Regions from separate parts of the Streptomyces sp. NPDC002896 genome, predicted to be linked through region 1. Evidence: riboswitches for the same ligand, from Rfam matches in the RefSeq annotation. Region 1 holds a riboswitch; each other region holds the start of a gene.

Region 1 (9,443 bases):
TGATCCCCATGGACGTCGAGCTCGACGACGAGCGGCTGCCGCTGCTGCGCGGTTCGGACCGGCCGTCCGTGCTCATCGGCCTACCCGCCGACACGACCGGGCTGACCTGCGTCGACCTCGACTTCGGGGCGACGGGCGCGCTGTGCGTCGAGCACCTGGCCAAGCTCGGCCACCGTGACATCGCCGTCATAGGCGAGTCGCCCGGGGTGTACGAGCGGCACACGGGCTTCGCCGAGCGCACCCTGGACGGCCTGCGCGCCCGCTCCCGCGAGCTCGGTCTTCGGCTGCTGCACCGGCCCTGCGAGGGCGGCTACGACGCGATGTCGGTGACCCTTGCCCGGATCTTCGACGAGCGCCCGGGCACCACCGGGTTCGTCGTGCAGAACGAGTCCGCGGTGGAGCCGCTGCTCGCGCTGCTGCGGCAGCAGGGCCGCGCCGTTCCCGAGGACGTGTCGGTGGTCGCGATCTGCCCGGACCAGCTCGCCATGCAGGCCTCGGTGCACCTCACCTCGGTCGCCATCCCCGCGCAGGAGATGGGGCGGCGCGCCGTGGAACTCCTCGTCGCCAAGCTCGAGGGACAGGGCACGGACGAGGTCGTGCTGCTCCCGCCCGAACTGACCGTACGGGCCAGCTCGGGCCCGGCACCCTCGACTGCCTGAGGGGCTCGACTGCCTGAGGGGGCGGGTTCCGGCCGGGACGGCCCGGGCGGGAGAGGGGGCCAAGCCCGAACCCTGGCCGGGCCCAGCCGGGGCGCCCCGGCCGACCGCCGTGCCCACCCCGCCCCGCCAACGCCCGGGCTCCCGTCTCCCCCGCCCTTCTCCCTGCACCTCCACACATCCACCCCATCCCATGTCCCTCCCCGGCACGGCTCCGCCAGGCCGGACATGTCATCACACCAGTCGTTACACACTCCTTCAGGAGCACCCGCGTGAATCAGCCTGCCGTCAGCCGGCCCGAAGAGGGCTCCCCCAGCCTGGCCCAGTCGTCCCCCACCATCGGTACGTTCCGCGAGCGTGACGGAGCGCTGGAGTGGAGCGGCCGTCAGGAGACCGTACGCATCGAGCCCTGGGGCCCGGACGCGATCCGGGTCCGCGCCCGGCTCGGCGGACCCGTCCTCGAAGGACTGCCCGGCGCCCTCCTCGACGACCCGGAGGCCGCCCAGGCGGTGACCGTCAAGATCGGGGACGGTGAGGGGCAGTTGACCGTCGGCGCGATCACCGCCCACGTCAGCTCCGAGGGGCAGATCCGCTTCGTCCGCACCGACGACGGCACCGAGCTGCTGGCCGAGGAGCGCGCCCACTTCTGGTGGCCGGGACCGCGCCTGTACACCCCGACCGGCAACGGCCACCACCGCCTCGAGCAGCGCTTCAGTGCGTACGAGGGCGAGAAGCTGTACGGCCTCGGGCAGCACCAGCACGGTCGGTTCGACCAGAAGGGCACCGTCCTCGATCTGGTGCAGCGCAACGCCGAGGTGACGATCCCGGTGCTCACCTCCAGCCGCGGCTACACGCTGCTGTGGAACAGCCCGGCCATCGGCCGCGTCGAGCTGGCCGACAACGGCACGCGCTGGGTGGCCGACTCCGCCCGCCAGATCGACTACTGGATCACGGCGGGTGCCCCGGCCGACGCCCAGCGCCGCTACAGCGCGGCGACGGGCCGTACCCCGATGCTGCCCGAGTGGGCCGCCGGCTTCTGGCAGTGCAAACTGCGCTACCGCACCCAGGACGAACTGCTCGCGGTGGCCCGGGAGTACGAGCGGCGCGGCCTGCCGCTCTCCGCGATCGTCTGCGACTTCTTCCACTGGACGCATCTGGGCGAGTGGAAGTTCGACCCGGCGGAGTGGCCGGACCCGGCGGCGATGATGCGGGAGCTGGAGACGCTGGGCATAAAGCTGGTCATCTCGGTGTGGCCCTCCGTCTCGCCCCTCAGCGAGAACCACCAGCTCATGGAGCAGAAGGGCTACTTCATCGGCACGCAGTACAGCCCGATGGCGCACGCCGACTGGCCCGACAAGGAGGTCGCGTCCACGGTCCAGGTGGCCTTCTACGACGCCACCAACCCGGAGGCCCGCGAGTTCGTGTGGTCGCGGGTGCGGGACAACTACCTCGAGCCGTACGGCATCCGCGCCTTCTGGCTGGACGCCTGCGAGCCGGAGCTCAAGCCGCATCACGCCGAGAACCTGCGCTACCACGCGGGCCCGGGCCTGGAGGTCGGCAACCTCTACCCGCGCGAGAACGCCCGTACCTTCTACGAGGGCATGCACGCCGCGGGCGAGACCGAGGTGGTGACCCTCAACCGCTCGGCGTGGGCGGGCAGCCAGCGCTACGGCGCCGCGCTGTGGTCCGGCGACATCGGCACGGACTTCGCGACCCTGCGCCGCCAGATAGCAGCGGGCCTCAACACCGCAATCTCCGGCATCCCGTGGTGGAACACCGACATCGGCGGCTTCCACGGCGGCGACCCGAACGACCCCGCGTACCGCGAGGTGATGGTCCGCTGGTTCCAGTTCGGCGCGCTGTCGCCGCTGATGCGCCTGCACGGCTTCCGCGACCCGGGCATGCCGCTCGGCCCCGACATGACGGGCGGCCCCAACGAGGTGTGGTCGTACGGCGAGGAGGCCGGCGCCATCCTCGAGAAGTACCTGCACCTGCGTGAGCGCCTCAAGCCGTACGTCCTCGACGTGATGCGCGCCGCCCACGAGGAGGGCCTGCCGGTGATGCGCCCGCTGTTCCTCGAGTTCCCCGAGGACGACACGGCGTGGTCGGTGGACGACACGTACTTGTTCGGCCCGGATCTGCTGGTGGCCCCGGTGCTGACGGCGGGCGCGACGGACCGGACGGTGTACCTCCCGGCGGGCGCCCGGTGGACCGACGCCTGGACGAGCGACGTGTACGAGGGCGGCACGACCGTCACGGTCGACGCCCCACTGGACCGGATCCCGCTGTTCCTGCGGGACGGGGCACGGCTGCCGATCGCTCAGTAGCGGTGCTGTGGGGGGAGGGCGGGCCGGGCCACGGGGCCGGCCCGCCCTCCCGTGTGCCGGTCCCCGGCCATGGGGCACTCCTCAGGGGCCATCGTCAGGCCGTCGGCCGGGTCGCCCGGGCAAAGGCGGCCATACGCCGGGCGTATCCGTCCGGGTCGCCGAAGTGCACCGCCACGTGCTCGGCTCCGGCGTTTCGGAAAGCCTCGGCCGTGAGGGCCGCCTCGCCGACGGTGCGCTCGGGGCCGTGCCAGTCGATCCGCGTACCGGCGGACACGGTGCGGCCGTCCGTACAGGCACGCAGGTACGCCAGCCGCTCGCCGAACTCCTCCGGGCCCAGGCCCACGCCCTGCCAGACGTCGGCATACCGTGCCGCCCTGCGCAGGGCGGCGTCGGTGACACCGCCGGTCATCACCGGCACCGGACCGTCGGGGCGCGGCTCGAAGACGCCCGTCCCGAAGCCGTACCAGCGGCCCTCGAAGGGGCCTCGGCCAACCCGGAACAGGTGCCGGATCAGTGCGATGGCCTCGTCCGTCCGGGCGGCCCGGCTCCTGAAGTCGGCGCCGACGGCGGTGAACTCGCGTTCGTCCCAGCCGATCCCGGCGCCCAGGGTGATCCGCCCGCCGGACAGCCTGTGCAGGGTCGCGACCTGCTTGGCCACCACGAACGGACTGCGCATCGGCAGGACGAGCACAGAGGTGCCGAACCGGATCCGGGTGGTCGCGGCTGCCAGCCAGCCCATGGTCACGAGCGGTTCGAAGACACCTCCGTACACGGGGCCGTACTCGGCCGGCGGCAGCAGGTGATCGGGAAGCCACGCCGTGTCGTAGCCGAGGGCCTCGGCCTGCTGTGCCAGCTCGACGAGCAGGCGCGGGTCGGCACCCGCGGTCTCGTTGGGGAGGACGACCTGCAGCTTCACCTCCCCTCGCCCTCCCTGACTTCTGAGGGCACTTCCGAAAGCGGAAGGGACTGGAGGAAGCCGAGGACCGGCTTCAGCCATTCTTCCGGCCGCTCCACCATGACCACGTGGTCGCTGTCGATCTCCGTGTACTGCGCGCCCCGGATTCCGGCCGCCAGAGCGCGGGAGCCCGCGGGCAGGACCATGCTGTCGCTGGTCGTCGCGACAACCAGCGTCGGTACGGCGACCTCTGGCAGGTCACCGGTGATGTCGAGGGAGGGAATCAGGTCGACGTGCGGGCGGAGTGCGGGCGGCTCCTCGGCCCGCCAGCCGGGAAGAAGGCCGAGCAGGTGGTCGTCGGGCCGGGCGAAACCGGCGGTCAGGACGAGGGCGGTCACCCGCTCGGGGTGGCGTACGGCGGCGCGCACCGCCACCAGAGTGCCGAGCGAGAAGCCGAGCACCGCGAACCGCTCGATGCCGTGCCGTACGGCGGAGTCGACGACCGCGTCCGTGAGCTCGTCGAGGCCGAGCGGGGTGGCGGCGACCGGGGTCCCGCCGGAGCCTGGATAGTCGGGGGCGACGACTGTGTGGGCGGCGGCGAGGGCCGGCACGACCGGGGCGAAGTTGCCTTCGATGCTGCCGGTGGCGCCATGGGCGAGCAGCAGTCCCGGACCGGTTCCCGTGACGGTGGTGGCGAGGGCGGGGAATGAATCGCGCATGCCCCGTACGTTGACCCATCACACCGGTGTGAAGGTCAAGTCCCAGGCGCGGTGAGGAGAATCGGTGCTGATAGGCGAGCTGTCACAGCAGACCGGGGTCGCGACGAGGCTGCTGCGGTACTACGAGGAGCAGGGCCTGCTGTGCCCCGACCGCGACAGCAACGGATACCGCGTGTACGCGCCCGAAGCCCCGTACGTCGTCGCCCGCATCCGGGGCATGCTGGCGGCCGGGCTGACCACCGGCGCCATCCGCGAGATGCTGCCGTGCGCCACCGATGCCGGGCCGGGGATCGACCCCTGCCCGGAGGTGCTGCGGACGATGGCCGCGAACCTGGAGCGGATGGACGCGGACATCGCGGATCTGCGCCGCCGCCGCGCCGCGCTGGCCGAGTTCCGCGATGCGACCGAGGCGCGGCAGAGGCGGTAACCGGCTCGATCCCGACCACTCAGCGCTGGTGCCACACCAACGTGTAGCGCCAGAACAGCCGGCGGCGCAGCCGTGCACCCGGCAGGACCTGGCGGGCTTCGCGGACGATGTCGGGGAAGCTCATGTCCGCAGGGCGGGTATGGGCGGTCATCGAGACTGGCCGTGGTGCCTTGCGGCCTTTGTTCTTGAACCAGCCCATGGCGAGGTTCAGCGGGATGGCGATGGCGCCGAGCAGGTGGTCGCCTCGGGTCTCCGCGCGAGCCAGTCCGACGACCACCAGCGTTCCTCCGGGTGCCAGGTGCCGGCGCAAGAGGGTGAGCGCTTCGGTGAACGGCAGGTGGTGGATGACGGCGACACACGTGATGACGTCGTAGGAACCGGCGGGGACCCCGGTCAGCACGTCCGCGACGGAGAACGTCACCGGGGCGGCCGGAGGAGTCAGCTCCCGTGCCCGGGCGACGATCGCCGGATCCGAGTCGATTCCCTGCACCTCCTTGGCGCGTATGGCCAAGAGCCTGGCCAGGTCGCCACTTCCGGAGCCCACGTCCAGGGCACGGTCGAATCGTTTCGGAAGCTGCCGCAGGATCCACCGGTGGTAGTGGGCGTTGTGGTCCCATGGATGAGCGGCATTGAACCGGTGAAGGGTTTGCAGGACGCGGGGCGACAGCAGGTTCATGCCGCCATCCCACCAGACCGTGGGTTCCGGCGACGCCCGCTCCGGAAAATGGCCGCACGCCCGGCTACGGTGTCGGCTCGGCGAGGTAACGCCTCAGAGCGTCGGCGCCATCAGGTACGAACGTCAACCGCTGAAGCGCGTCCTGCAACTCGCCCTCGGAGACCCAGCCGTGCCAGGCGATCTCCGACGGATCAGGGACGATCGCCTCGGTGACGACGGCCTCATGGACGCCGAGCCAGTATGGGCTGATCGCCCCTCGGCAGAGGAGCTTGAAGACGAATCGCACCGATGCCTGAACCCCCAACTCTTCGGCGAGTTCGCGAGCGGCAGCCTCCTCGTATGACTCGCCGACCCCTGCGGCCCCGCCGATCAACCAGTTGTACTGCCCCGGGAACCGGGACACGTCCTCCTGTCTCCGATGCACCAGGATGCGGCCCTCCGGATCTCGACAGACGGTCGTCGCGACGCGGTGCAGCCACTGTCTCTCGATGGCCTCGCCCCGCTCCACCACCCCGACCACCCGATCCTGCTCATCGACCCGCTCCACCAGTTCACCCATGGCACTCACGATCGCAGAACGACGTCAGCGTTTCCGCCTGCCGAGTTGCTGTTCGGCGGCCTCCACCGTCTGTGCCAGCAGGACGGCGATGGTCATCGGGCCGACCCCGCCGGGTACGGGGGTGATCAGACGGGCATGGGCGCGGGCGGTGTCGAAGTCCACGTCGCCGACGTTGCCGGGGTTGTATCCGGCGTCGATCACCACCGCGCCCGGCTTGATGTCCTGACCGCGGATCAGTCGCGGTCGTCCCACGGCCGCTACCACGATGTCCGCTTCCCGGACGATCGCGGGCAGGTCCGCGGTGCGGGAATGGCAGTACGTGACCGTGGCGTCCCGCGCGAGCAGGAGCATCCCGACCGGTTTGCCGAGGATCGGGCTGCGGCCGATCACGACGGCGTGTCTGCCGGCGAGTTCGACGCCGTACTCGTCCAGGAGCCGCATGATCCCGCCGGGCGTGCACGACACGAAGCCGGGCAGTCCGAAACTCATCGCGCCGAAGGAGTGCATCGTGACGCCGTCGACGTCCTTCTCCGGAGCGATGGCCTCGAACGCCGCCCGCTCGTCGATGTGCCGCCCGGCAGGGTGCTGCAGCAGGATGCCGTGGACCTCGGGGTCGCGGGAGAGAGCAGCGAGCGCCTCGACCAGCTCCGCGGTCGTGGTGGCGGCGGGCAGGCCGATGTGGCGGGACCGGATGCCGGCCTTGGCGCAGCGGGCCCGCTTCATGCGGACGTACGTGACCGAGGCGAGGTCGTCGCCCACCAGCACCGTCGCCAGGCACGGCGCGACACCCGTGCGCTGTGAGATCTCCGCCGCCTTGGTCGCGGTCTCTTCGCCGATGCGCCGGGCGAGGCCGGTGCCGTCCATGAGCTGGGCTGTCCGAGTCGGGGACATCATCGCCTCCCAGGCGTGGTCGACCACTCGCCCAGGCGCACGGCATCGACGTCCACGTCAGGCCGCTCCCCGGTGGTGCTCCACCTCAGCGCCAGTCACGGCCCACAGCGCACTGTAGTGGACATGAGGTATTCGGCGTGCTGCGAATTGCCCCGGCAGGCGTCACGGCCGCTCAGGTCGCCGCATACGCCGTCGCCTGGATGCCGTACAGATCCGCGTACCGCCCGCCCAGTGCCAGCAGTTCCTCGTGTGTGCCGTGTTCCGTCAGTCTGCCCTTGTCGAGGACGAGGATCAGGTCGGCGCCGCTCACGGTCGAGAAGCGGTGGGAGACGATCACGGTCACGGCGCCGGTGCGGGTGGCGAGGGCGTGGGCGCGGTTCATGTAGCGCTGGAAGATGGCCTGTTCGCTCGGGGCGTCGAGGGAGGCCGTGGGTTCGTCGAGGACGAAGAGGAGCGGGTCGGGGCGCATGGAGGCGCGGGCCAGCGCGGTCTTCTGCCACTGGCCTTCGGAGAGGTCGACGCCGCCCAGTTCGCGGCCGAGCTGGGTGTCCAGGCCGTCCGGGAGGCGGGCGACGAGGCTCTCGGCGTCGGCCGCGCGGACTGCCTCCGCGATGCGTTCGCGGTCGTCGATGTGCGGGAGGTCGCCAAGGCCCACCGTCTGGGCGAACACGGTGTGGAAGCGCCCGAAGTCCTGGTACGCGGCGCTGCTCCGGGCCCGCCAGGCGTCCGTGTCGAGCTCGGCGAGATCGGTGCCGTCGACGGTGATCCGCCCCTCGTCGGGGCGGTAGAACTTCGACAGCAGCTTCACCAGCGTCGTCTTGCCGGAGCCGAACTCGCCGACCACCGCGACCACGGCGCCGGCGGGCAGCGTGACGCTGATCCCGTCCAGCGCGCGGCGTTCGGTGCCCGGGTAGACGTACGACACGTCGGTGAGGGTGATGCCGTCGCGCAGGACGTCGGGGCTGGGCGCCGTACCGGTGTTGCGGTTCCGCTGCTCGGCGGCGTACTCGCGCATCCACAGGTACGGGCCGATCAGCCGCATCGCGTCGATCGCCCCGGCCGCCCGGATCACCGCCTGTTGCACGGACTGGCGCAGCGCCGCCGCGACGGTGATCGTCAGCACCAGGTCGCCGGGCGTCCCGAGGCCGTGTGCCGTGCGGTGGCCGACGAGCGCGAGGCCGCCGCCGAAGCCGAGCGTGAACACCGTCCAGCCGACGGCCCGTAGCCGTGCCGCGCGCATCCGGGCCCGGTAACGGCCGTCGACCACGGCCCCGAAGGCCGCGCTCTGCCGCCGCACGATCTCCTCCCCCGCGCCGGCGACCCTGAGCTCCTTGCCGGTCGCCGCGCGCGTGCCGAGCTTGAACAGATGGCGCTGCACGCGCTGGTACTCCGCGGTGTCGGTCTCCGCCGCGTTGATCAGCCGCTGGCCGCGGGCGTTGGCCCACAGCGGGAGTGCGGCGGCGGGCAGCAGGAGCAGCAGCCAGGGGCTGACCGTGCCGAGGAGCAGGAGCAGCACCACGAGTTGGAGCACGTCCGTGAAGATCGCGATCGCGCTCCACATGCTCGCGACAATGGCCCAGGCGGAGGTACGGACCGTGGTGACCCGGTCCAGGTAGTCCGTGCGCTCCAGGTGCTCCAGGCCCTCCAGCGTCGCGATGTCGCGGTGGATGCCCTCATGGATGTCCGTCAGCCCGATCTTCTCGGTCGACATGATCATGAGGGAGCGGCCGATGTGGTTCAGGGTGCGGGTCGCGGCGTAGGCGCAGGCCGCGCAGACCGCACCGAGGACGGCCACGTCGTGGTCGCCGGTCGTGATGCCGTCCACGGCGGTGCGCAGGGACAGCGCGACGCCGATGGTGGCGGGCACGCCGAGCAGCAGTACGGCGAGGGTGGCCGCGGTGGCGGCCGGGATGCGGCGGCAGGAGAGCGCGAACAGCTCGCCCCACAGCGCGAGTGTGCGCCTCACCGGTACCGCCCCTTTCTTGCCGGTCTCGTCCTCACTCAATGCCGTACTCGCCTCACTCAATGCCGTACTCGCCTTCCTCGATGCGGTCCTCGTGGCCGCGCCGGAAGCGTTCGGCCTGGATCGCGAACATCTCGGCGTACGTGCCCTGCCGGGCGATCAGTTCGTCGTGGCTGCCGGATTCGGTGATGCGGCCGCCGTCGAGAAGGACGATCCGGTCGGCCTGGCGGACGGTGGACAGGCGGTGCGAGATGAGGACGACGGAGGTGTCGTCGCCGCGGGCGCGGGCGAGCCGGTCGAAGACGTCGAACTCGGTGCGTACGTCGAGGT
Region 2 (9,443 bases), on a different contig from region 1:
AGCAGGGGCTGATCTATCCGCTCACCCGTTTCCCCGATGGCTCGCTGCGCCCGTACTGGGACGAGAGCGCGTACTACGTCTTCTCGCTGCCCGAGGTCGAGGCGCTGGAGGAGGTCGTCGAGGGGCTGCACCGGATGTGCCTGGCGGCGGCGCAGTACATCGTCGACGAGGACCGGTTCGCGGATCTCGGCATCACCGATCCGCGGCTGGCCGAGCTGGTCGGCGAGGCGTGGCGGCGCCGGGCCGAACTGCCGTCCGTCTACGGCCGCTTCGACCTCCGTTACGACGGCAGCGGCCCCGCCAAACTGCTGGAGTACAACGCCGACACGCCGACGTCCCTGGTCGAGGCCGCGAGCCCGCAGTGGTTCTGGATGGAGGAGCGCTTCCCCGGCGCCGACCAGTGGAACTCCCTGCACGAACGGCTCGTCGACGCCTGGAAGAAGCAGGCCGCCCTGCTGCCGCCGGGCAGCCCCCTGTACTTCGCGCACTCATCGGCCGACGAGCTCGGCGAGGACCTGATGACCGTCGCGTATCTGCAGGAGACCGCCCAGCAGGCCGGGCTCGACACCGAGTGGATCTCCATGGAGGAGATCGGCTGGGACCGGCTCTCCGGGCGCTTCGTGGACAAGCGGCTCCGCTTCATCCGCAGCTGCTTCAAGCTCTACCCGTGGGAGTGGCTGACGACCGACCGCTTCGGCGAGCACGTCCTCGACACGCTCGACAACGGCGGCGGCACCGGCAGCACCCTGTGGATCGAGCCGGCCTGGAAGATGCTGCTGTCCAACAAGGCGCTCCTCGCCATCCTCTGGGAGCTGTTCCCCGGCCATCCGAACCTCCTGCCCGCCTACCTCGACGGCCCGCGCGACCTGGCGGCGACCACGGGATACGTCGCCAAGCCGCTGCTCGGCCGTGAGGGCGCCGGGGTCACGGTGCACGAGGCGGGCCCCGGCGACCCCGTCGTACGGGAAGAGCCCTGCTGCTACCAGGAGTTGGCGCCCCTGCCGTCATTCGACGGCAACCGCGTGGTGCTCGGCGCCTGGGTCGTCGAGGACGAGTCGGCGGGGCTGGGCATCCGCGAGTCGTCGGGGCTGGTCACGGACGAGTACGCCCGCTTCCTGCCCCATGTGATCCTGTAAGCCTTTTCGGGGCCTGTGACGTCAGGTCCTGGCGGCCAGTACGGCCCGCAGCTGGTCCAGCCCCCAGTCCAGGTCCTCCTTGCTGATGACCAGCGGCGGGGCGATCCGGATGGTGGAGCCGTGGGTGTCCTTGACCAGGACGCCCCGATCCATCAGCCGCTCCGAGATCTGCCGCCCCGTGCCGTACGACGGGTCGATGTCGACACCCGCCCACAGGCCGCGGCCGCGCACCTCCCGCACGGGGCCGCCGCTGCCCGCGAGCAGCCGCAGCTCGTCGTGGAGATGCGAGCCCAGCTCCGCGGCCCGCTGCTGGTACTCGCCCGAGCGCAGCATGTCGATGACCTCCAGCGCCACGGCGCACGCCAGCGGGTTCCCGCCGAACGTCGAACCGTGCTCACCGGGCCTGAACACCCCGAGGACGTCGGCGGACGACACGACCGCCGACACCGGCACGATGCCGCCCCCGAGCGCCTTGCCGAGCACGTACGCGTCCGGCACGACGCCCTCGTGGTCGCACGCGAAGGTCTTCCCCGTACGGCCCAGGCCGGACTGGATCTCGTCGGCGATGAACAGCACGTTCCGCTCGCGCGTCAGCTCCCGTACGCCCCGCAGATAGCCCTCGGGCGGCACCAGCACCCCGGCCTCGCCCTGGATGGGCTCCAGCAGCACGGCGACCGCGTTCTCCGTGAGCGCCTCGCGCATCGCGGTCAGGTCGCCGTACGGGACGATCTCGAAGCCGGGCGTGTACGGGCCGAAGTCCGCCCGGGCCTCCGGGTCCGTGGAGAAGCTGATGATCGTCGTCGTGCGGCCGTGGAAGTTGCCCGCCGCGACGACGACCTTGGCCATGCAGTCGGGCACGCCCTTGATCCGGTAGCCCCACTTCCGTGCGGTCTTCACGGCGGTCTCGACCGCCTCCGCACCCGTGTTCATCGGCAGCACCATCTCCATGCCGCACAGCTCGGCCAGCCGCGCACAGAACTCCGCGAACCGGTCGTGGTGGAAGGCCCGCGAGGTCAGCGTCACCCGCTCCAGCTGCGCGTGCGCGGCCTCGATCAGCCGCCGGTTGCGGTGCCCGAAATTGAGCGCCGAGTACCCGGCGAGCAGATCGAGATAGCGGCGCCCCTCGACGTCCGTCATCCACGCCCCGTCGGCGGTCGCGATGACGACGGGCAGCGGGTGATAGGTGTGCGCAGTGTGCGCCTCGGCAGAGGCGATGAGCGCATCGGCAGCACTCACGGGACCTCCGTCCGTACGGCAGAGAAGGGCAGGTGTGCCCTTTCTACCCGATTTGCCTGCACGGCGCGGCGCTGCGGGCGGCGCCCCATCGGCAGCGCTCCCGCATCCTGGACCGGCAAGGCCGCCCTGCGGCCTTGCCGGTAGGCTGGCCGCGGGCCGTGACTGGCGCGCTGGGATGGGACCGACCATCGGGGAGCGGCCCGCGCAAACCGTGTGCCGTGCGCCTGGGCCGACCCGTGCATCCCGTGTCCGCGTCCGGAGGTCCGACGACATGCCAGAGCCCCTCTCCACCGAGTCCACCGCCTTCCGCAGCGCCCTCGATGTGATCCGGGGTGTCGAGCCCCGCGTCGCCGACGCCATCGGCCAGGAGATCGAGGACCAGCGCGCCTCGCTGAAGCTGATCGCCAGCGAGAACTACGCCTCGCCCGCCGTCCTGCTGACCATGGGCAACTGGTTCAGCGACAAGTACGCCGAGGGCACCATCGGCCGCCGCTTCTACGCCGGCTGCCGCAACGTCGACACCGTCGAGGGCCTCGCCGCCGAGCACGCCAAGGAGCTCTTCGGCGCCCGCCACGCCTACGTCCAGCCGCACTCCGGCATCGACGCCAACCTGGTCGCCTTCTGGGCCGTCCTCGCCGCGCGCGTCGAGGCCCCCGCCCTGGAGCGGGCCGGTGCCCGCCAGGTCAACGACCTCTCCGAGAAGGACTGGGCCGAGCTCCGCCGCGACCTGGGCAACCAGCGCATGCTCGGCATGTCCCTGGACGCCGGCGGCCACCTCACGCACGGCTTCCGGCCCAACATCTCCGGCAAGATGTTCGACCAGCGCAGCTACGGCACCGACCCGGCGACCGGCCTTCTCGACTACGAGGCCCTGCGCGCCACCGCCCGCGAGTTCAAGCCGCTGATCATCGTCGCGGGCTACTCGGCGTACCCGCGCCTGGTGAACTTCCGCATCATGCGGGAGATCGCCGACGAGGTCGGCGCGACCCTCATGGTCGACATGGCGCACTTCGCGGGCCTGGTCGCGGGCAAGGTGCTCACCGGCGACTTCGACCCCGTACCGCACGCGCAGATCGTCACCACGACCACCCACAAGTCGCTGCGCGGCCCGCGCGGCGGCATGGTCCTGTGCGACGACTCGCTCGTCGAGCAGGTCGACCGCGGCTGCCCGATGGTGCTCGGCGGCCCGCTGCCGCACGTCATGGCCGCCAAGGCCGTCGCCCTCGCCGAGGCCCGCCGCCCCGACTTCCGCGACTACGCCCAGCGCATCGTCGACAACTCCCGCGCCCTCGCCGACGGCCTGATGCGGCGCGGCGCCACGCTGGTCACCGGCGGTACGGACAACCACCTCAACCTGATCGATGTCGCGACCTCCTACGGGCTCACCGGCCGCCAGGCCGAGTCCGCGCTCCTCGACTCGGGTGTGGTGACCAACCGCAACGCCATCCCGCAGGACCCCAACGGCGCCTGGTACACCTCCGGCATCCGGATCGGCACCCCGGCCCTGACCACCCGCGGTCTGGGCACCACCGAGATGGACGAGATCGCCGCCCTGATCGACCGGGTGCTCACCTCGACCCAGCCGGGCACGACCAGCAAGGGCGCCCCCTCCAAGGCGCAGCACGTCCTGGACGAGAAGGTCGCCGACGAGGTCTCGCGCCGGGCCGCCGACCTGCTGGACGGCTTCCCGCTCTACCCGGGCGTCGACCTCAGCTGATCCCCTTCCGATTCGGCTGATCAACGGCTGCCGGCGGCGTACTGCCGCCGGCAGCCGACGCTGTTCTCAGGGGCCGGTCGGCCCGGCCGGGCGCACTGTGTCCCACGTCTCATCGGCAGTCGCTCGACGGGGCCGCAGCCACCCGCATCCTGGAGGTGAGCCGTCGCCCTCCCGGCCGCGGAAGAAACGGTTCCCGAGCTGTCGCGGATCGGTTCCCAAGCTTTCGCGCGCACCTGAGAGAATGTTGAGCATGGTCTCTGATCACCCAGCCGTCGCCGCAGGCCCCGAGGCGCCCCGCTCCGCGTCCGGCGCCCGTCCGCGTGTCCTCTCCGGAATCCAGCCCACCGCAGGCTCGTTCCACCTCGGGAACTACCTGGGAGCGGTGCGCCAGTGGGTGGCGCTGCAGGAGACCCACGACGCCTTCTACATGGTCGTCGACCTGCACGCGATCACCCTTCCGCAGGACCCGGCCGAGCTGCGCGCCAACACCCGGCTCGCCGCCGCCCAGCTCCTCGCCGCCGGCCTCGACCCGGAGCGCTGCACGCTCTTCGTGCAGAGCCACGTCCCGGAGCACGCGCAGCTCGCCTGGGTCATGAACTGCCTGACCGGCTTCGGCGAGGCGTCCCGGATGACGCAGTTCAAGGACAAGTCCGCCAAGCAGGGCGCCGAGCGGGCATCCGTCGGCCTGTTCACGTACCCGATCCTGCAGGTCGCCGACATCCTCCTCTACCAGGCAAACGAGGTGCCGGTGGGCGAGGACCAGCGCCAGCACATCGAGCTCACCCGCGACCTCGCCGAGCGGTTCAACGGCCGCTTCGGCGAGACCTTCACGGTCCCGAAGCCGTACATCCTCAGGGAGACGGCGAAGATCTACGACCTGCAGGACCCCGCGGTCAAGATGAGCAAGTCGGCGTCCACGCCGAAGGGCCTGATCAACCTCCTCGACGAGCCGAAGGCGACGGCCAAGAAGGTCAAGAGCGCCGTCACCGACACGGACACGGTGATCAGGTACGACGCGGAGAACAAGCCGGGCGTCAGCAACCTGCTCACCATCTACTCGACCCTCACGGGCACGGGTATCGGCGAACTGGAGCAGAAGTACGCCGGCAAGGGCTACGGTGCGCTCAAGACGGACCTCGCCGAGGTCATGGTCGAGTTCGTGACGCCGTTCCGGGAGCGCACCCAGCAGTATCTGGACGACCCGGAGACGCTCGACTCGATCCTGGCCAAGGGCGCCGAGAAGGCACGCGCGGTCGCCGCGGAGACGCTCTCCCAGGCGTACGCGAAGGTCGGCTTCCTGCCCGCCAAGCACTGAACGACAGGGAGGACCGGCCGGACGAGCCGGCCGGTCCTCCCCCAGTGCCTCAAGGGCCTGGGAGGTACCCCCGGTGCCCGACTGTCCACCACCCGACGCGACGACAGGAGTAAGACGTGGGGACCGTAACGATCGGTGTGTCGATCGCGGTCCCGGAGCCACACGGCAGCCTGCTCCAGGAGCGGCGCGCGGGCTTCGGTGACCCCGCGGCGTACGGCATCCCCACACACGTCACGCTGCTGCCGCCCACGGAGGTCGACGAGTCGGAGCTGCCCGCGATCGAGGCGCATCTGCTGGAGGTCGCGGCGGCGGGCCGGCCCTTCCTCATGCGGCTGTCCGGCACGGGGACGTTCCGGCCGCTGTCGCCCGTCGTGTACGTGCGGGTCGTGGAGGGCGTCGAGGCCTGCACCTGGCTGCAGAAGCAGGTCCGGGACGCATCAGGCCCCGTGGCACGCGAACTGCAGTTCCCGTACCACCCGCATGTCACGGTGGCGCACGCCATCGACGACGAGGCGATGGACCGGGCGTACGAGGAGCTGGCGGGGTTCGAGGCGCAGTGGCCGTGCACCGGTTTCGCGCTCTACGAGCAGGGCGCCGACGAGGTCTGGCGCAAGCTCCGCGACTACTTCTTCGGCGGCGGCCACGTCGTGCCGCTGCAGGCGTCGGCACCCGTGGTCCGGCGAACACTGCCTGCGCACTGATCTCGGCAGCCGCACGGCGGAGCTGGGGATCGCGCGAGGGGGAAGGCATGGCCAGGGTCAACGCGGCACTCGCCGTGATCGTGCTCGTGTTCGCCGCCGTGGTGGCCTTGTACACCGTGGTCGAACCCGGCATGAGCTGGAAGTACGACAAGGTCTACAAGGACCTCGGCAGGCTCTCCGACGTGATCGCGACCGCCGACGACGACATCTGGGTGGTCGGCAACGCCACCCGCACCGTCAGCTACGCCGGGGACGAGACGGCCGACGACGGCTTCCTCCTGCACTACGACGGCACCCGCTGGCAGCGCCGTCCCATGCCGAAGGCGTTCGGCGACAGCGTCTACGAGGCCCGCTTCGACGAGATGGACTCCGGCGGATTCCTGCTGACGGCGAGCCTGAAGAGCCTGAAGGCGCCGCGGATGGCCCGCTGGGACGGCACGCGCTGGACCGCGGTGCCCCAGATCCCCGATGTCGACCGGGTCGTCGACGTGCGGGCTTTCGCCGCGGACGACATCTGGGCCTTGGCCGCGACGTCCCGGCTGTGGCACTGGGACGGCACCCGCTGGACCGACACGGCCCCGCCCGCCACGGTCAGCGCGCTCGACGGCGTCGCACCCGACGACCTGTGGGCGGTCGGCTACCAGGGCAGCGGCGAGTCCGAGGAGAGCGGCCATGAGACCATCCAGCCCGCCGCAGTGCACTGGGACGGCCGCTCCTGGACGCCCACCAGGACCCCGGAGTACCGCTTCCGGGCCCCGGTGCCTGCTGAGCCCGAGGCCTTCCTCACCACGGTCCGTGCACTGGCCGGGGACGACGTGCGCGCGTACGGCGAGCACACCTTCAACCACGGCGAACAGGACGACGAGCCCCTGGACGAGGCGATACGGATGCGCTGGGACGGCACCCGCTGGACCAAGCAGCCCTCCATGGACGACGACTGCGCCACCCGTGTCCCCGTGGCCGTCGACGGTGAGCGCGGGGTGTTCCTCAACGGGAACCGGTACCTCACCGCGGACGACGACTGCGAAAGGATCAAGCGCCCACGGCTGCCGAGCACCGACGGCATCAGGTCCAGCTCGCGGCAGCAGCTCTGGCTGAACGGCATCGAGCCGATACCCGGCACCGACGAAGTCCTCGGCGTCGGCTACGTCGGCGTCAACCAGGCCGGCAACCCCACGAGCAGATCCGTGATCGTGCGGCTGAAGCGCTAGGACACGCAGGCCGGGGCGGCTACACCGGCAACCGCCGGAACACCGCCCGCGGCACATGCCGCAGCGCCGACATCACCAGCCGCAGCGCGACCGGCACCCACACGACCTCCGAGCGGCGCCGCAACCCCGTCTCGATGGCCGTGGCCACCGCCTCCGGAGTCGTGGCCATCGGCGCCTCCGCCAGGCCCGCGGTCATCTTCGAACGGACGAAGCCGGGGCGTACGACCATGACGTGGACGCCCGTGCCGTGCAGGGCGTCGCCGAGGCCCTGCGTGAAGGCGTCGAGGCCCGCCTTGCTCGAGCCGTAGATGAAGTTGGAGCGGCGGGCCCGCTCGCCCGCGACCGACGACAGCACCACAAGCGATCCGTGGCCCTGAGCCTGCAGGGCCCTGGCGCAGACCAGGCCCGCGGACACCGCGCCCGTGTAGTTGGTCTGCGCGACGCGCACCGCCGCCACCGGGTCGCCCTCGTCGCGCGCCTGGTCGCCGAGGATGCCGAAGGCCAGCAGCACCATGTCGATGTCGCCCTCGGCGAAGACCTTGCCGAGCACCTCCTCGTGCGACCCGGGCTCGAGCGCGTCGAACGCGAGGGTACGGACGTCCGCGCCCAGCGCGCGCAGCTGTTCGGCCGCGGCCTCCAGCGCGGGCGAGGGGCGGCCGGCCAGCCACACCGTACGGGTGCGCCGCGCGATGAGGCGGCGTGCGGTGGCGATCGCGATCTCCGATGTGCCGCCTAGGACGAGCAGGGACTGGGGAGTGCCGAAGGCGTCCTTCATGACAACCAACTCCTGGGGGTGGCCCGGCCCTGGGGATGGCCGGACGGAGGGTCAGAGGTTCAGCCGGCGGGACAGGTCCGACACGAACACCCCCCGCGGGTCGAGTTCCGCGCGCAGCGCACGGAAGTCCCCGAGGCGGGGGTACATCGCGGCGAGCAGTTCCGGCCGGAGCCGGGCGTCCTTGGCGAGGTAGACGCGCCCGTCGGCCGCCGCGACCTCCTCGTCGAGCTCGTCGAGGAAGCCGCCGAGGCCCTCCAGGCTGGCCGGGATGTCCAGGGCGAGCGTCCACCCCGGCATCGGGAAGGACAGCCAGCCCGGGTCGCCTTCCCCGAACCGCTTGAGCACCGCGAGGAAGGAGGGGCAGCCGCGCCCGGAGATGCGGTGCACGATCCGGCGCAGGGCGTCCTCCTTTCCGTATCCGATGACGAACTGGTACTGGACGAAGCCGCTGCGCCCGTAGATGCGGTTCCAGTGCGGGACGCCGTCGAGCGGGTGGAAGAACGTCGAGATCTTCTGCAGTTCGCCCGTGCGGGACCTGGGGGCCTTGCGGTACCAGAGCTCGTTGAACAGCCCGACCGTGCCGCGGCCGAGCAGTCTCTCTGGCATGTGGAGGGGGGCGGCCGGCAGCCGCCTGGGGCGGAACGCCAGGGGCTCCCTGCGGGCGCGGGCAGGCAGGGCGTCCAGGGGCGCGTGATCGCCGCGCGTGAGCACCGAGCGGCCCGTCGACGCCCCGCGGGCGAGCAGGTCGATCCAGGCGACCGAGTAGCGGTAGCGGTGGTCGCTGGCGGTGAGACGGGCCATCAGGTCGTCGAGGTCCGTGGCGCGTTCGGTGTCCACGGTCATCAGGGACGTCTCGACGGGATGCAGTTGGACCGTCGCGGAGAGGATGACGCCGGTCAGGCCCATGCCGCCCGCCGTCGCGTCGAACAGCGGGGTGCCGCGCTCCACCGTGCGAACCTGTCCGTCCGCGGTGAGCAGGTCGAAGGACAGGACGTGCCGCGAGAACGAGCCCGACACATGGTGGTTCTTGCCGTGGATGTCGGCGCCGATCGCGCCGCCCACCGTCACATAGCGGGTTCCGGGGGTCACCGGCACGAACCAGCCGAGCGGCAGCAGCACCTCCATCAGCCGGTGCAGGCTGACGCCCGCGTCGCACAGCACCGTTGCCCCCGCCGTGCCGTGCGCCGTACTTACCGCGGCACTTCCCGTGGCGCCGACGGCCGATGAGCCGATCGTGTCGATGACGTGGATGCGGTTCAGCCCGGTCATGTCGAGCACGGCTCCGCCCGCGTTCTGCGCGGCGTCCCCGTAGGCGCGCCCGAGCCCCCGTGCGATCCCGCCGCGCCTGCCGC
Region 3 (9,443 bases), on a different contig from region 1:
AACATGCTGATCGGCACACTCAAGGGCACCAGCATCGTCAGCGTGCTGGCCGTGCACGACCTGCTGTACTCGGTGCAGCTGGTCTACAACCAGACGTACCAGGTCATCCCGCTGCTCATGGTCGCCACACTCTGGTACATAGCCGTCACCACCGTGCTCAGCGCCGGGCAGTTCTACGTCGAGCGGTACTACGCGCGCGGCAACGCCCGAGAGCTGCCGCCCACCCCGCTGCAACGGCTGCGCGGACAGCTAGCCGCCATACCTACCCGCCTGCGCGCGGCGACCGCCGCCGACGCCCGGCCCGCGACCGGCGGTGACCGGTGACCGACGCACCGGTGATCACCGCACCGACGACCACCGGACCCGCCGCCGTCCTGGCCGTCGTCGGCGCGGGCCCGCGCGCCACGGGCGTACTGGAACGCATCGCCGCCAACGCGCCCGAGCTGTGGAACGGCTCGCCCCTGCACATCCATCTGATCGACCCGCATCCACCGGGGCCCGGCAGGGTGTGGCGGCACGAGCAGTCGCCGCTGCTGCGCATGAACTCCATGGCCGAGGACGTGACCATGTTCACGGACGAGTCCTCGCTCATCGACGGTCCGGTACGGCTCGGGCCCACGCTGGCCGAGTGGGCCGCGCAGTTCTCCGGTGGGGACGTGCGTTTCGCGCCGTACGCGGAGCCCGCCGACCCGGACGTCCTGGACGAGCTGCGCGGGCTCGCCGGGAGCGACTTCGCCACCCGGCGCGCCCAAAGCGCCTACCTGGACTGGGTGTTCCGCCGGACGCTCACCGAACTCCCGCCGCACGTCACGGTCGAGTGGCACCGCACCACGGCGACCGCCGTGACGGGCCCGCCGGACGGGCCCCAGCAGCTGCACCTGGCCGACCGGGCGACGCCGCTCCCGGCCGACCTGGTCCTCCTCACGCAGGGCCATTTGGACGCCGTGCCTGAGTCCGGGCACCGCGAACTGTCCCGGTTCGCCCGCCGCCACGGGCGCTTCCACCTCCCGCCGGCGTTCTCGTCCGACGTCGAGCTGTCGGCGCTGCGGCCGGGCGAGCACGTCATCCTGCGCGGTTTCGGGCTGGCCTTCGTCGATCTGCTGGTGCTGCTGACCGAGGGACGAGGCGGCACCTACCGCACGGAGGCCGACGGCAGCCTCACGTATCTGCCGTCGGGCCGCGAGCCCGTCGTGTACGTCGGGTCGCGCCGCGGCGTCCCATACCACTCCAAGACCCGCTACCAGCTCCAGGGCCCGCGGCCGCCGCTGCCGCGCCACTTCGGGCCCGACGCGGTGGACGCCCTGCTCACCGAGGGACGGCCGCTCGACCTGCGGCGCGACGTGTGGCCGCTGATGGCCAAGGAGATCGGCTTCGCGCACTACCACGAGCTGTTCCACGCCCACCCCGAGCGCACCGCCCTGCCGTGGCCGGAGTTCCTCGCGGCCTACGACCGCCTCGACTGGTACTCCGACGAGATGACCGCACTCGTCGCGGGGGCTGTGCCCGATCCGGCGGACCGTCTGAACTTCGAGACGCTGGACCGCCCGCTGGACGGCCTGACCTTCCCGACCCCTGACGCCTTCCAGGAACACCTGCGCACCTACATCGCCCAGGACGTCGCACGCCGCGAGGATCGCGCACACAGTGCCGACCTCGGCGCGTTCCTCGCCCTGCTCTCCGTCTACGGGCAACTGCCGCGCCTGGTCGCGTCGGGACGGCTGACCGCCCGGTCCATCGCCGAAGAGCTCGACGGCTGGTGGCAGGGCTTCTTCAGCTTCCTGGCCTCCGGTCCGCCCGGCTTCCGGCTGCGCGAGCTGCTCGCCCTGTCCCGGGCGGGTGTCGTCCGCTTCCTCGGCGCAGGCCTGCGGGTCGGTACCGACGAGGACAGCGGCACCTTCACCGCATCCAGCCCCACGGTCCCCGGGCACACCGTGACGGCGACCGCGCTGATAGAGGCGTACCTTCCGGGGGCCTCCCTGGGCCGTACCGAGGACCCGCTGCTGCGGGGCCTGCACGGCGCGGGTGCCCTCAGCGAGGAGGTCATCAGCGACCCCACGCACACTCACCGTTCCGGTCTGCTGACGGTGACGACGGACGGCGCGAGCCACGTCATCGACCCGTCGCTCGGCGGCCCTCACCCCCGCCGGATCGCACTCGGCGCCCCGACGAACGTCCGCGGCGTCGCCGCCTTCGCCCGTCCCCGCACCAACGCCCCGGCGTTCCGGCAGAACGACGCCGTGGCCCGGGCCCTATTGAGGGCGCTGTCCGCGGGCCGCGGTGAGGACCACGGCCCGGTCGGCGGAGGACGGACGGCCTCGCGCCCTACCACGGGACGCGTGGGGAGCGGCCGCTGATACGGCGTGTGCCACATCAGGGACCTGGTGTTCGTCAGTGGTGGATCAGGGCTGGATCAGTGGTGGAAGAGTCTCAGGCCGGTGCGCGCGAGCGTGATCCGGTGTTCGCGGCAGGCGGCCTCGACCTCGTCCGACCTGACGGATCCACCCGGCTCGGCAATGTACTCGACGCCGTGACGGTGGGCATGGTCGACGTTGTCGCGGAACGGCAGTGCGCCGTCGGAGGCAAACGCGACGCCGGTGAGACGCCGCCTCCACTTCTCGCGCTGGTCGACGGTCAACTCCTCGGCGGGCGTGGACAGTGCCTGAGCGAGGCGCCCGGTCTCGTCCGGGGTGAGATCGCCCTCGATGAACCGGATCTGCCAGTTGATACGGTCCTGGCGCCGGATCCCCGGCCGGAAGGCGAGGCCACGGACGGCCGGGTGGCGCCGCAGCCACCAGGTGTCGACCTTGGCCCCGGCAAGACGGGTGCAGTCGACACGGGACTGCTGGCCGGCGCCGATTCCGAGCGTCATCCCGCCGCGCACATAGCAGACCGAATTGGACTGGGTGTAGCGCAGTACCGCGAGCCCCAGCATCAGATCGTCCGCGGCGGTCTGCGGCAGTGAACCGCCCACGGTGTGGCCGAGTAGGGCGGCGGAGAGTTGCACCTCGTCGCGTGCCTGGGTCAGGCGCAGACCGAAGACCTCTCGCTCCTCGAACGGTGGGGGCACGAACGTCGCGTCTGCTTCCACGACCAGGAAGCGGCCGTTCTTCTTCTTGCTGAGCGTTGCGACCGTGCCGGGCGCGTACCCGGGGGCGATGACGCCGTCGCAGACCACGCCGGCCAACAGCTCTGCGAGTTCGGTGTCGACAGGGTGCGAGAGGGCGGCAAAGTCGCCGTAGGAGGATTTCGGATCAGCATCTCGAGCACGCAGATAGGCGCTGGTCAGGTCGCCCACGCGGTCGCCGGCGAGTCCGTAGAGCTCTGCCGTGACATCGTCGACGGGTCCGGAGAGGGCCGCGCCGGCAGGTGAGACGTGCTTGAACGAGGCGGCTGCGGGCCTGCCCAGCGACTGGCTGGCCTCACGCACGAGCTGCCACCCGTTGAGCGCGTCCAGCATGTTGATGAAGGACGGTTGTCCGTGCAGCACCCGAACCGGCCATCTGCCGTGCGTCACCGGTGCGACGTGTGCCGCTGCTTGTTGAGGGTTGGTTCCGTAGCGCAGTTCCATGTCCTGGCCTCCTCAGCGGGACATCGCTGACGGAGGCGCCCAGGCGGTCGACGCTCACATCGCATCGGGGTCGGCCGCTCCCCGGTGGTGGTCCACCCTCGCCAGTCGCGGCCGGGCACAACTCTATCGGCAGTAAGGGTCTACGCCACCGGCGCGGCCCGGATCGCGGAGATGTCGAACTGCAGCCGGATCTTCTCGCTGACCATGGCCCCGCCCGCCTCCAGCCTCTGGTTGTACACCAGGCCCCAGTCGGTGCGGTCGATGGTGGTCGTACCGTCGAAACCGGCGCGTTCGAAGCCGAACGGGTCCACGACCGAGCCGAGGTAGGTGAGGTCCAGCTCGACGGGACGGGTGATGCCGCGGATGGTCAGGTCCCCGGTCATGCGGTAGCTGTCATCGCCGACGTGCACCGTGGAGGTGCTGCGGAAGGCCATCTCCGGGTGCCTGTTCGCGTCGAAGAAGTCGGGGCCGACCAGATGCGCGTCACGCTGTTCCACACCGGTGTCGACGCTGGCGACCTGGATCACCATCTCGGCTCGGGACCGGGAAGGCTGCTCACCGTCGAAGTACAGATCGCTCCGGTAGTCGGAGAATGCCCCGCGCACGGTGGTGACCATGGCATGGCGCACGGAGAAACCGATCCTGCTGTGCGGGCGGTCGATGGTCCAGTGGCCGGTCAGAGCCACGAGTGAGGGGTCCAGGACGGCGGTGGCCGTGCCGGAAGCCGCGGGAGAGGTACGGGGGCCGACAGCCGGCGAAGACTCGATAGTGGGGGCATGGCGACGGCTGAAGAAACCCATGATGACGTCGTCTCCTTCTTATGTGATCACTACCGTGCTATCACGCCCTCGCGCCCACCCTCGGTGCGGGATGGGGCCGTCGTCCGGATTCCAGGGGTCCGCCCGCAAAGATCCACAGGATCAACACGAATTCCGCTGAGGCGAATTCCTTGCTCAACGGAGTTGTCCGATCACCCCGAGAAACCTCTTCCGGAATTCGATCAACGACTTGTACTTTCATGTACACCGCATCTTTCGGCGAGTTGGCACCACGGCCGCCGACCGCTCCCCGCGCCGCGAGCCGCCGACGCGTTGATTCCGTATCTCAGAAAGCCGCCCCATGCTCGAAAGCGCCCCATCAACCCCGCAGCCCTCGCCCACTCCCGTCTCGCCTTCCATCGCCGCGAGCGCCGCGGCACGGCTTGACCGGCTTCCGGCCGGCAGATGGCATCGCCGGATCACGTTCATCGTCGGCATCGGCGCGTTCTTCGACCTCTACGAGATCTTCCTCGGCGGAGTCCTCGCCGCGGCGCTCGCCGAACCGTGGTCGCTGACCTCGACGCAGAAGTCCATGGTGATCGCCTCGGCGTTCCTGGGCATGTTCGTCGGCGCGAACGTACTGTCGGTGCTCGCGGACCGCTTCGGACGGCGCCTGATGTTCCTGGTGAACCTCGGCGGATACTCGCTGTTCTCCCTGCTGGCGGCCACCGCGCCCAACCTGGAGTGGCTGCTTGTGCTGCGCCTCCTGTCCGGGATCGGGCTGGGCGCGGAGCTGGTGCTGGTCGACACCTACCTGGCCGAGTTTCTGCCGCGCGCCGTGCGCGGCCGGTACATCGCGTACGCCTACACCTTCGGGTTCGTCGGCGTGCCGGTGGCGGCGCTGTTCGGGGCGCGGGTGGTGGCGTCCCGGGAGCTGCTGGGCATCGAGGGGTGGCGCTGGCTGCTGATCGCCGGTGCGCTGGGTGCGGCGTTCATCCAGCTGATGCGGACCCGGCTGCCCGAGTCGCCGCGCTGGCTGAGCGTGCACGGGCGGCAGGAGGAGGCGCAGTGCATCGTCACCGACATCGAGAACCGGGTGCGTGAGGAGCGGGGCGGAACCGAGCTGCCTCCGGTGCCGCTTGCCGATGAGCAGCCCGAACGCCGTATTCCGTTGCGGGAGATGTTCCGCGGGGAGTTCCGTCGGCGCACGGTGATGTGGTGGATCTTCCAGGTCCTGCAGACCGTCAGCTATTACGGGTTCGGCTCCCTGGCCCCGATCGTGCTGGCATCGAAGGGCTTCACCGTGACCACGTCGCTGGGTTACGCCGCCCTGAGCTTCCTCGGCTATCCGATCGGCTCGGCGCTGTCGATCCCGCTGATCGACCGGATCGAACGCAGGACACTGATCGTCGCTTCGGCGTTGGGGATCGGGGTGTGCGGCCTGGTGTTCGGCTTCGCCGAGTCCTCAGCGGTGATCGTCGTTGCGGGCTTCCTGCTCACCGTGTGCAGCAACGTATTCTCCAACGCCTTCCACGTCTACCAGACCGAGATCTTCCCAACAGGCCTGCGCAGCAGCGCGATCGGCATCGCGTACTCCCTGTCCCGGCTGACGTCGGTGATCCTGCCGTTCGTCGCGCTGACCGTCCTGGAGGACCTCGGCGCCGCGGCCGTGTTCACCGGCTCCGCGGTGCTGGTCGTCCTGTTGTGCCTGGACGTGGCGCTGCTGGGCCCGCGCAGCACGGGCCGCAGCCTCGATCACGTCTGATCCGCGCAGCACCCCGGGTTCGAACCCGCCGCCGACGACCCGGCCGTTGGCACGGGACTCACCCCGCCGTCAGAACGGCGGCGAGGGTGACGGCGGCGGGCAGGGCCTGGGCGAACAGGATGCGCATCGTATCCCCTGCTGAGGGCCGTCGTGGGTTCTCGGCAGGCGGCAGAACGGAGCGCTCAGGCGCCCGGAACGCGGTCCAAGTCGATGTCGGTGCTGGTCACCCAACCCGGTTCGGCGGCCAGCAGGCTGAGTTCCTCCTGCCCGAGGTCGACGTCGACGACGTAACGGAAACCGGCGGACTCCGCGGCAGCGATCCTGCCCAACTCGCCGACGTGCACGGCATGCACGACGCGTCGGCAGTCCGCGTCGGCTCGCTGCACGGTGTCCACGAGGGTCCGCAACAGGTCGGGCAGTACACCGTCCGGGCACCCGTCGCCGATCCACACCTCGACGTCATGGGCGCTTACGGGGTAGGTGTCGCGCAGGCGTCCCGCGGCGCAGCGTTCCAGACGCACGTCCACGGTCACGTCGTTGCGGCGCACGCGGAGGTCGGCCGCAGAGCGCCGGACGGATTCCTCGAACGTCTCCCATCCGGGGCCCAGGACGAACCGTACGGGGAGAGCGGGTGCCGTGATCACGTCAGTTCTCCTCGGTCGCCAGGCGCCGGACGGCGACCTTCTCCAGCTTGCCCGAGGCGTTGCGCGGCACCGCCTGGACGAGCTTCAGGCGTCGGGGCAGCTTGTAGCGGGCCAGGTGGCGGGCGGCGTACTCGCGTACGTCGTCCAGGGTGATCACCGTGTCGTCGGCAACGGTCAGCACGGCAGCGACGGCCTCGCCCCACTGCTCATCAGGGACACCCACCACGGCCACGTCCACGACGCCCGGCATGGAGGCCAGGACGCGCTCGACTTCGGCCGGGTAGACGTTCTCACCACCGCTGATGATCATGTCCTTGAGGCGGTCGACGATGTAGAGGTAGCCGTCCTCGTCGAGGTAGCCGATGTCCCCGGAGTGGAACCAGCCCTCGTCGTCGAAGGCGGCCGCCGTGGCCTCCGGATTGTTCCAGTAGCCGGCGGTGACGTTGGGTCCGCGGACGACGACCTCCCCCGGCACGTGCGGTTTCACCGGCTCGTTGGTGGCGGCGTCGACGACGCGTACCTCCGTGTAGGGCATGGCGATTCCGGCGGATCCGGCCTTGTCCAGGGTGTGTTCGGCCGGCAGGTGCGTGGCGAAGGGCGCGGTCTCGCTCAGGCCCCACGCCTGCTGCAGGAGTACGCCGTGTCTGGCGTAGAGCTGGACGAGGGACGGGGGTACCGGTGCGCCCGCGACGACGATCGACCGCAGATGGCTCAGGTCCTGGTCGAAGACTCCGGGAACGCGGGCGAGAGCGGCGAACATCTGCGGGACGCCGAACATAGAGTTCACCCGGTGGGTCATCAGGTCGTCGAGACACGCCTGCGGGTCGAACGAGCGGCGCACGACGACGGTGCCGCCGCGTACGAGGGTGCGCAGCACGAAGCTGTTGAGGGCTCCGATGTGGAACAGCGGGGCGGCGGCGTACGTGACGTCGCCGCGGCGCGTGTCCATCCGCAGCTCGACGTTGACGGAGTTCCACCAGGCGTTGCCGTGGCTGAGCACGACTCCCTTGGGCGTGCCGGTGGTGCCCGAGGTGAACATCAGGATGGCCGGGTCGTCGGCGTACTTCGCCACGAGGGAGGTGCTCGGCGTCGCCGCCGTGATCAGCGGCGACCAGTGCTCCCAGCCTTCTGCATCGGTGGCCGGCACCTCCGGGTCGTCGTCCACGAGGAGGAATCGCTGCAGCGCCGTGTCCGCGCGCACCGCTTCGACGGCCGGGCGGTGTCCCTCCTCGCAGACGATCGCCTTTGCACCGCTTCCCGGGAGGACGCGCCGCAGTTCGGGTTCGGCGAGACGGAAGTTGACCGGGACGAACACGGCGCCGAGCCGGAACGCGGCGAGCATCGTCACCACGAACGCCGAACTGTTGAGGCCCAGGTAGGCGACCCGGTCACCGTCGGCGACACCGCCCGCCGCCAGGACGCTCGACAGCCGGGCGGCCTTGTCGTCGAGCTGGGCGTACGTGAGGTCACCTCCCGCATAGCGGATGACGACGCTGTCGCCCTGGTGTCCTGCGTTGCGTGCGACCGCGGCGGCCGGGTTGAGGTCGACCCGGAGGCCGGAGTTGCGCGGGTGGGGTCTCGTCACGGTCAGCTCCTCGTTGAGCGTCGTCAGTCGTCAGAGTTCGTCTCCGCCGGCCGCGCGCGCGAATCCGCGTACGCCGATGCCGCCGTCGACGGAGATCGCGTGTCCGGTGATGGGGCCGCTCTGTTCGCGGGCCGCGAGCAGCACGTATGGGCCGGTGAAGTCGCGCGGGTCCGTGCTGGAGTCGTGCAGGGGGATGGGCGGGGGCGGGGTGTCGGCAGTGCGCTTGGCGAAGGACGCCCCGATCGAACGGCCGCCCAGGGCCAGCGTTTCCGGGCCGCGCAGGTCGGTGTTCATGCCGCCGCAGGCGACGCCGTTGACGCGGACCTTGGGCGCGAGTTCGTAGGCGAGTTCGCGCATGAGGCCCAGGCAGGCGTGCTTGCTGGCGGTGTAGAGGGGGCCGCCGCCGTTGACGTAGAAGGAGGCGTTGGAGAGCGTCATGACGATGCTGCCGCGGCTCTTCACCAGATCCGGCCAGGCCGCCTGCGCCGCCAGCAGATAGCCCTTGACGTTGATGGAGAAGATCTCGTCGAAGGCGGTGTCGAGTTCCTCGGCTCCGAGCCGGGTGAGCTGGCGCTGGTAGTCCCATACGCCGGCGTTGGTGACGAGCGTGTCGAGCTTGCCGAACCGCTCCACGGTCTCGGCGACGGCGGCGTGCAGCCGGTCGGAGTCGCGCACGTCGGCGGTCACGGTGTGGACGCGGCTCGGGTCGGCGGCGGAGCGTACGACGTCGTCGAGCTGGTCCGCGTCGCGGCCGAGGACGGTGACCGCCGCGCCCTCGGCGAGGAAGCGCTCGGCCACCGCGCGGCCGATGCCCGACCCGCCGCCGGTGATCAGCGCGGCGTACCCTTCGAGCCAGCCGCCGCTCATGACTGCTCCGCCAGGAAGCCGTTGACGAGCTCTTCGAACTCGCGCTGCCGCTCCAGCTGGACCCAGTGGCCGCACCGGCCGAACACGTGCAGCTGGACGTCGCGGATCTGCTTGAGCATCAGCTGGGCGCCGTCGAGGGTGATCGTGCGGTCGTCGCGGCCCCAGAGCAGCAGCGTGGGCGCCTTGATCTTGTGCAGGTCGCGCCACAGCGGGTCCATGCCGCCGCGCTTGGCGAACGCCGCATTGTAGCGGTGGT

Evidence for each region. A riboswitch is a leader RNA that binds a small molecule or an ion and turns the genes downstream of it on or off. The one in region 1 is predicted to bind ZMP and ZTP.
Region 2: another riboswitch for ZMP and ZTP. It lies ahead of ABT009_RS14275 (glycine hydroxymethyltransferase); the one in region 1 lies ahead of ABT009_RS17560 (bifunctional 5,10-methylenetetrahydrofolate dehydrogenase/5,10-methenyltetrahydrofolate cyclohydrolase).
Region 3: another riboswitch for ZMP and ZTP. It lies ahead of ABT009_RS07680 (phosphoribosylaminoimidazolecarboxamide formyltransferase); the one in region 1 lies ahead of ABT009_RS17560 (bifunctional 5,10-methylenetetrahydrofolate dehydrogenase/5,10-methenyltetrahydrofolate cyclohydrolase).

Annotation. Positions count from the first base shown of each region.
Region 1 is NZ_JBEOVA010000008.1:377,181-386,623, reverse strand. Features, by position in the region: gene ABT009_RS17595 (LacI family DNA-binding transcriptional regulator) at 1-659, shown strand, start outside; gene ABT009_RS17590 (glycoside hydrolase family 31 protein) at 929-2,983, shown strand; gene ABT009_RS17585 (TIGR03619 family F420-dependent LLM class oxidoreductase) at 3,078-3,899, opposite strand; gene ABT009_RS17580 (alpha/beta fold hydrolase) at 3,896-4,597, opposite strand; gene ABT009_RS17575 (MerR family transcriptional regulator) at 4,662-5,024, shown strand; gene ABT009_RS17570 (class I SAM-dependent methyltransferase) at 5,044-5,700, opposite strand; gene ABT009_RS17565 (NUDIX hydrolase) at 5,765-6,259, opposite strand; gene ABT009_RS17560 (bifunctional 5,10-methylenetetrahydrofolate dehydrogenase/5,10-methenyltetrahydrofolate cyclohydrolase) at 6,284-7,150, opposite strand; ZMP/ZTP riboswitch at 7,173-7,259, opposite strand; gene ABT009_RS17555 (ABC transporter ATP-binding protein) at 7,323-9,116, opposite strand; gene ABT009_RS17550 (ABC transporter ATP-binding protein) at 9,169-9,443, opposite strand, start outside.
Region 2 is NZ_JBEOVA010000007.1:86,581-96,023, reverse strand. Features, by position in the region: gene ABT009_RS14285 (glutathionylspermidine synthase family protein) at 1-1,136, shown strand, start outside; gene rocD (ornithine--oxo-acid transaminase) at 1,158-2,372, opposite strand; ZMP/ZTP riboswitch at 2,521-2,609, shown strand; gene ABT009_RS14275 (glycine hydroxymethyltransferase) at 2,644-4,089, shown strand; gene trpS (tryptophan--tRNA ligase) at 4,340-5,404, shown strand; gene ABT009_RS14265 (2'-5' RNA ligase family protein) at 5,521-6,105, shown strand; gene ABT009_RS14260 (hypothetical protein) at 6,153-7,316, shown strand; gene dprE2 (decaprenylphospho-beta-D-erythro-pentofuranosid-2-ulose 2-reductase) at 7,336-8,091, opposite strand; gene dprE1 (decaprenylphosphoryl-beta-D-ribose oxidase) at 8,143-9,443, opposite strand, start outside.
Region 3 is NZ_JBEOVA010000004.1:128,582-138,024, forward strand. Features, by position in the region: gene ABT009_RS07670 (amino acid ABC transporter permease) at 1-324, shown strand, start outside; gene ABT009_RS07675 (FAD/NAD(P)-binding protein) at 321-2,354, shown strand; gene ABT009_RS07680 (phosphoribosylaminoimidazolecarboxamide formyltransferase) at 2,411-3,568, opposite strand; ZMP/ZTP riboswitch at 3,599-3,687, opposite strand; gene ABT009_RS07685 (YceI family protein) at 3,709-4,368, opposite strand; gene ABT009_RS07690 (MFS transporter) at 4,688-6,091, shown strand; gene ABT009_RS07695 (hypothetical protein) at 6,274-6,735, opposite strand; gene ABT009_RS07700 (long-chain-fatty-acid--CoA ligase) at 6,737-8,320, opposite strand; gene hcaB (3-(cis-5,6-dihydroxycyclohexa-1,3-dien-1-yl)propanoate dehydrogenase) at 8,351-9,187, opposite strand; gene ABT009_RS07710 (alpha/beta fold hydrolase) at 9,184-9,443, opposite strand, start outside.